2 linked regions of the Massilia litorea genome follow. The protein of the gene in region 2 interacts with the protein of the main gene of each other region in a pairwise test. Links are inferred from orthologs where the notes say so. Each region holds a gene or a part of one and is shown on either strand. Other genes may lie near its edges. The genes, in order: ftsH and hflK.

What was found.
Region 1: the proteins of hflK (region 2) and ftsH interact in binary tests that used the Escherichia coli proteins (3 or more experiments, as listed by UniProt). The link is inferred for Massilia litorea from one-to-one orthologs.

What each region holds. Positions count from the first base shown.
Region 1 is NZ_CP062941.1:4,586,247-4,589,449, forward strand. What follows is about bases 138-3,020. They hold ftsH (ATP-dependent zinc metalloprotease FtsH), read right to left. Parts: upstream 2,581-3,020; coding sequence 694-2,580; downstream 138-693. Other genes in these bases: folP (dihydropteroate synthase), read right to left, coding at 138-554; LPB04_RS20545 (RlmE family RNA methyltransferase), read right to left, coding at 2,807-3,020. Outside these bases: more of folP, read right to left, coding at 1-137; more of LPB04_RS20545, read right to left, coding at 3,021-3,203. UniProt on the Escherichia coli protein: Acts as a processive, ATP-dependent zinc metallopeptidase for both cytoplasmic and membrane proteins. Plays a role in the quality control of integral membrane proteins.
Region 2 is NZ_CP062941.1:2,865,455-2,868,610, reverse strand. What follows is about bases 177-3,012. They hold hflK (FtsH protease activity modulator HflK), read right to left. Parts: upstream 2,331-3,012; coding sequence 1,023-2,330; downstream 177-1,022. Other genes in these bases: hflX (GTPase HflX), read right to left, coding at 2,337-3,012; hflC (protease modulator HflC), read right to left, coding at 177-1,023. Outside these bases: more of hflC, read right to left, coding at 151-176; more of hflX, read right to left, coding at 3,013-3,156.

The sequences.
Region 1 (3,203 bases), 1.7 Mb from region 2 along the record:
CAGATGCGTTCACGCTCGATGCCGGCCGCCAGCAAGGCCTCGATCCGTTCGCGCAGGAAAGCGGTCACCTCCCCCACCACGTCGCCGTAGACCGGTTCGGCCTGCATGTCCTGGGGCGTTCCCTGCATGTGCATGATGCACAGGCCGCAGTCGCTGCCCTGCACGGCCTCGATCGCGCCCGGCGCGCGGAAGCCGTTGATGTCGTTGATCATGTCGGCGCCGGCGATGATCGCTTCGCGCATGACCAGCGGTTTGCAGGTGTCGACCGAGAGCGCGCGCCCCACTCCCTGCAGCGCGTAGACGGCCGGCATTACGCGGCGTAGTTCTTCCTCGACCGGGACGCTCGGCGAGCCGGGGCGGGTCGATTCGCCGCCGATGTCGATCAGGTCGACACCGTCGCGCACCATCTCTTCGGCGCGCGAAATCGCGAACTCGAGCGTGCCGTAGCGGCCGCCGTCGGAAAACGAATCGGGCGTGACATTCAGGATGCCCATGACGAGGGGTCGCTGTTCCAGCCGGAAGCTGAAGCGGCCGCATTGCAGCAGTTGACGCATAAGTGATGGAGGGAAAGTCGAAGGGAAACGCGCGCGCCTCGTTAACGAGCAAAAGACATCCGGAGGGATGCCTTTTGCTGGAGAGGTGCTAGTCGATCAAGCGCGTTGACAAATCAGGACCGCGAATCAAAACCGCGGATCAGGCCGGTGCCGGCGCGTTGGTGGCCACGCCGCCCGAACCGCTGTCGCCAGGCGGCGTGCGCTTGGTCAGCAGGCCGGCTTTCGGCGGACGCGGCTCGCGGCCGGCCATGATGTCGTTGATCTGCTCGGAATCGATGGTTTCCCACTCGAGCAGGGCCTTGGTCATCATCTCGACCTTCTCGCGATTCTCTTCCAACAGACGGCGCGACAGCGCGTACTGGGTGTCGAGGATTGCGCGGATTTCAGCGTCGACCTTTTGCTGGGTCGCTTCCGAAATGGTCTTGGTGGCGCCGCCGAAGAAGCCTTCGTTCTCGCTGTCTTCGTAGACCATCACGCCCATCGTCTCGGACATGCCGAAGCGGGTCACCATCGAGCGCGCCAGCTTGGTGGCACGCGAGAAGTCGTTCGAGGCGCCGGTCGACATCTGGCCGACGAAGATCTCTTCGGCGATACGGCCGCCGAACAGGATCGAGATTTCTTCCAGCATCTTGTCCTTGTAACCGGACAGGGCATCGTGCTCGGGCAGCTGCCAGGTCAGGCCGAGGGCGAAACCACGCGGCATGATCGTGACCTTGTGCACCGGGTCAGCCTTTGGCAGCAGCTTGGCGACGACCGCGTGGCCCGACTCGTGGTAGGCCGTGTTGCGGCGCTCTTCCTCGCGCATGACCATCGACTTGCGCTCCGGACCCATGTAGATCTTGTCCTTGGCGTCCTCGAAGTCGTTCATCTCGACCAGGCGCTTGTTGCGGCGCGCGGCGAACAGGGCTGCTTCGTTGACCAGGTTGGCCAGGTCCGCACCCGAGAAGCCGGGGGTACCGCGGGCCAGGATGTCGGCCTTCACGTCGGCGCCGATCGGCACCTTGCGCATGTGCACGTTCAGGATCTGCTCACGGCCGCGGATGTCCGGCAAACCGACCATCACCTGGCGGTCGAAACGGCCCGGACGCAGCAGCGCCTTGTCCAGCACGTCGGCGCGGTTGGTGGCGGCGATCACGATGACGCCGGAGGTGGCTTCGAAACCGTCCATCTCGACCAGCAGCTGGTTCAGCGTCTGTTCGCGTTCGTCGTTGCCGCCGCCCATGCCGGCGCCGCGGTGGCGGCCGACGGCGTCGATCTCGTCGATGAAGATGATGCAAGGCGAGTGCTTCTTCGCGTTCTCGAACATGTCGCGCACGCGGGATGCGCCGACGCCGACGAACATCTCGACGAAGTCGGAACCGGAGATCGAGAAGAACGGCACTTTCGCTTCGCCGGCGATGGCACGCGCCAGCAGGGTCTTGCCGGTGCCCGGAGGACCGACCATTAGCACGCCGCGCGGGATGCGACCGCCCAGCTTCTGGAACTTGGTCGGGTCTTTCAGGAAGTCGACGATCTCGCTGACTTCTTCTTTCGCTTCGTCGCAGCCGGCGACGTCGGCGAAGGTGACGCTGTTGTTCGTTTCATCGAGCATGCGCGCCTTCGACTTGCCGAAGGAGAAAGCGCCGCCCTTGCCGCCGCCCTGCATCTGGCGCATGAAGAAGACCCAGACGCCGATCAGGAGCAGCATCGGGAACCAGGAGATGAACACTTGCTGCAGGAAACCAGGCTCTTCCGGCGGCTTGACGTCGAAGCGCACGCCGTTCTCGCGCAGGTCGCCGATCAGGCCGCGGTCGAGCATGGTGGCGGTGGCGCGTACCTTGCTGTCGTCGGTGCGGGTGGCGGTGATGTTCGCGCCTTCGATCACGACATCCTTGACGCGGCGCGCTTTCACATCGTCGAGCAGCTCGGAATAAGCGATGGTCTTGCTGCCACCGGCCGGGCTATGGTTGTCGAACTGCTTGAACAGCATGAACAACAGCAGTGCGACGACCACCCAGATGGCGGATTTGGAAAACATATTATTCACGAAAACTCCTCCGATGCGCTCCGCACCAATACCGATTTGATTTTGCCGATTTTACTCGCGATGCCACACGCGATTTTACTCGTGATTTCACTAACAGCGCGCAGGGCGTGCCATGCACAGCCCCACATGATGCCATATTGCCACCTTTTCCACACCGACAAGCGCGCGGGAAGGTTCCGGACGCATCCGAACGGAGGCGTCACGCGGTGCATGTGCGGCTGCGATCTCAAATATCAAGGGCCGCGCCGCGTTCGGATCCCGATTTGTACTCCACCGGATTCTTCAGACCGCGCCCGAGCAGGAAAATTTCCGACGATTTGTCGCGGCTTGCCTTGGGCTTGATTTGCTTGACGGTCTTGAACTCGGTGCGGAACTTCTCGACAATTTGCGTGAAACCCATATCCTTAAAGCACTTGACCAACAATGCTCCACCGGGTTTCAGGTGCATTTGAGAAAACTCAATAGCGAGATCAATCAAATGTTCCATCCGCGCAGCGTCAGCCGTTGGAATCCCCGACAGATTGGGCGCCATGTCGGAAAGGACCAGGTCTGTCTTGCGGCCTTCGAGCACGGTCGCTAGTTGGTCCAATACAACATCTTCGCGGAAGTCGCCCTGGATGTAA
Region 2 (3,156 bases):
CAACACTGATCGAAGGTCCGCGTGGGCACGGAGTGCCCACCCTACCGTGCTGCCGTCCGTAGGGTGTGCTCTCGAGCCCACGCGGTACGGCGTTTGATCGTTCGAATGGCAAAAAAAAACGCCGCGATCGACGCGGCGTTTTCGGATGATTTATTTCGTACCCGGACTCCTGAAATACTTGAAGAACTCCGAATTCGAATCGATCACCATCACGTCCCCATGCGCCTTGAAGCTGGCGCGGTAGGCTTCGAGCGAACGATAGAATTTATAGAACTCCGGGTTCTTGCCGAAGGACTCGGCATAGATCGCCGATGCCTTGCCATCGCCCTCGCCCTTGATCTTCTCGGCTTCGCGGAAGGCTTCGGCCAGGATCACGGTGCGCTGGCGGTCGGCGTCGGCGCGGATCTTTTCGCTTTCGGCGGAGCCGGTCGAACGCAATTCATTGGCTACGCGAACCCGCTCGGCGCGCATGCGGTCGTAGACGGAATTGTTGATCTGCTCGATGTAGTCCACGCGCTTCAGGCGCACGTCGACGATGCCGATGCCGATCTGCTTGGCTTCGGCCACGACCTTGTTCTGCACCGCCTGCATCACGGCGCCGCGTTCCCCGGAGATCACCTGGCGCACGGTGCGCTTGGTAATCTCGTCGTTCAGGGCCGCCTTGATGATCTGCGACATGCGGTTGGTCGCGGCGCGCTCGTCGCCGCTGAAGCTGACGTAGTACAGGCGCGGCTCGACGATGCGCCATTTGACGAAGGCGTCGACCAGGATGTTCTTCTTCTCGGCCGTGATGAAGCGGTCGGCGTCGGGCGTATCCAGGGTCAGGACGCGCTTGTCGAGATAGACGATGTTCTGGAACGGCGGCGGCAGTTTGAAGTGCAGGCCCGGCTCGGAGATGACCTCACGTACCTCGCCGAGTGCGAAGACGATGGCGAAGCGGCGCTGGTCGACCACGAACACGGTCGACGACAGCAGCATCAGGGCAATGAAGCCCGCCACGAAAATGGTTACGAGGCGGCTCATTAACGGCTCTCCCTGTCACGTGAGGAATCGCGCGAACGGCTGTCGCGCTGGCGTACCTGTTCAATCGTCTGCTGCACTTCCTGCGCAGGCGTGGTCGCCTGCTCCTGCTGGTTCGGCTGTTGCTGCAGTTGCACCGGACCCGATCGGGCACTGCCCGTGGCGGCGTCGTTGGCGGCCACTTGCGCGATCAGCTTGTCGAGCGGCAGGTACAGCATGTTCGACCCCGACTTGGCGTCGACCATCACCTTGCTGGTGCTGCTGAAGATCTGCTGCATCGTGTCGATGTACATGCGGTCGCGGGTGACGCCCGGCGCTTTCGCATACTCGGTGACGACCTGGTTGAAGCGGGCGGCGTTACCGGTGGCGTTTTCGACCACCATCGAGCGGTAGGCTTCGGCGTCCTGCAGCAGGCGGAAGGCGGCGCCGCGGGCACGCGGGATCACGTCGTTGGCATAGGCCTCGCCTTCGTTGCGGGCACGGGCGCGGTCCTGGCCGGCCTTGACCGCGTCGTCGAAGGCGCTCTGCACCTGCTCCGGCGGCTGCACGTTCTGCATGGTCACGTTGGTGATCAGGGCGCCCAGCTTGTAGCGGTCGACGATCTGCTGGATGATGCGGTGGACGTCGAGCGCGACCTTCTCGCGGCCCTCGTACAGCACGAAGTCCATCTTGCTCTTGCCAACCACTTCGCGGATCGCCGTCTCGGCCACCTGGTGCACGGTCGCATCCTGGTCGCGGTTGTTGAAGACCCAGGCGACCGGGTCCTTCAGCGTGTACTGCACCGCGAACTGGATGTCGATGATGTTTTCGTCATCGGTCAGCATCAGCGACTCGGCGCCCTGCTTGTTGCGTACGTTGTCGCGGTAGCCGATTTCGGCGGTGCGGACCTGCGAGACGTTGACGGTTTCGTGGGCCTGGATCGGGGCCGGCCAGCGCCAGTTGAAGCCGGCGCCGGTCGTGTGGGACAGGCGGCCGAAGGTGGTGACCACGCCGACCTGCCCTTCCTGCACGATGAAGGCGCCGCTGGCGAGCCAGATCAGGAGCACGATGAAGCCGATCACGGACGCGGTAATGCCCGCGCCGCGGCCTTCGCCGCGATACGGGCCACCGGCGTCGCCGTTGTTGCCGCGGCTGCCGAACAGGCGGTTCAGGCGGGCATTGAAGTCGCGCCACATCTGATCGAGGTCGGGTGGACCCTCACCCGGACGGCGCCCTTCCTGGGCTTTATGGTCGCTCTCGGGATTTTTGCCCCAGCGCGGATCGTTCAGCGAAAGTTTAATGCCGAAACGTTTTAGTAAGGAAACAAGCATAGGCTTTTATTGGGGCCCGACATGGGTGGAGGTTGGATTACTTTCGCCGTTATCATCGAGCATCGATGATTCCAGCGCTGCATCGTCCTGCTCTTCGTTTTCAGGGCTCAAGCCTGGCACCGGATTGGCTGGGTAGCTCGCTGCCGACTTGGCTGCCTCGACAATTGCGTCGCGCAGCAGATCGAGGCCTGCGCCGCTCCTGGCGCTGATAAAAACGCGGCTGATTTTATCATGTTCATCACGTTCGACCCCAGGCTGGAGGTCGGCCGCATCAATCTTGTTCCACACGAGGATCTGCGGAATGTGGTCGGCGCCGATTTCGCGCAGGACCTCGTTGACCTGCTCGATCTGCTCCATGCGGGTCGGCGAGGAACCGTCGACCACGTGCAGCAGCAAGTCCGCGTGGATGGTTTCTTCCAGCGTGGCGCGGAAAGCGGCCACCAGCTGGTGCGGCAGCTCCCTGACAAACCCGACGGTATCGGAAATGACGACGCTGCCCGTCTCGTCGCCGAGATACAGGCGGCGGCTGGTGGTGTCGAGCGTTGCGAACAGCTGGTTCGCGACATACACGCCGGCCTTCGTCAGCGTGTTGAACAGGGTCGACTTGCCGGCATTGGTATAGCCGACCAGCGACACCGAGAAGGTGTTGTTGCGCCCGCGTGCGCGGCGCTGGGTTTCGTGTTGCTTGCGCAGCTTGGCCAGGCGCGTGCGCAAGGCTTTGACCCGCTCGCCGATCAGCCGGCGGTCGGTCTCGAGCTGGGTTTCACCCGGACCGCGCAGGCCGATACCGCCCTTCTGGCGTTCAAGGTGGGTCCAGCCGCGGATC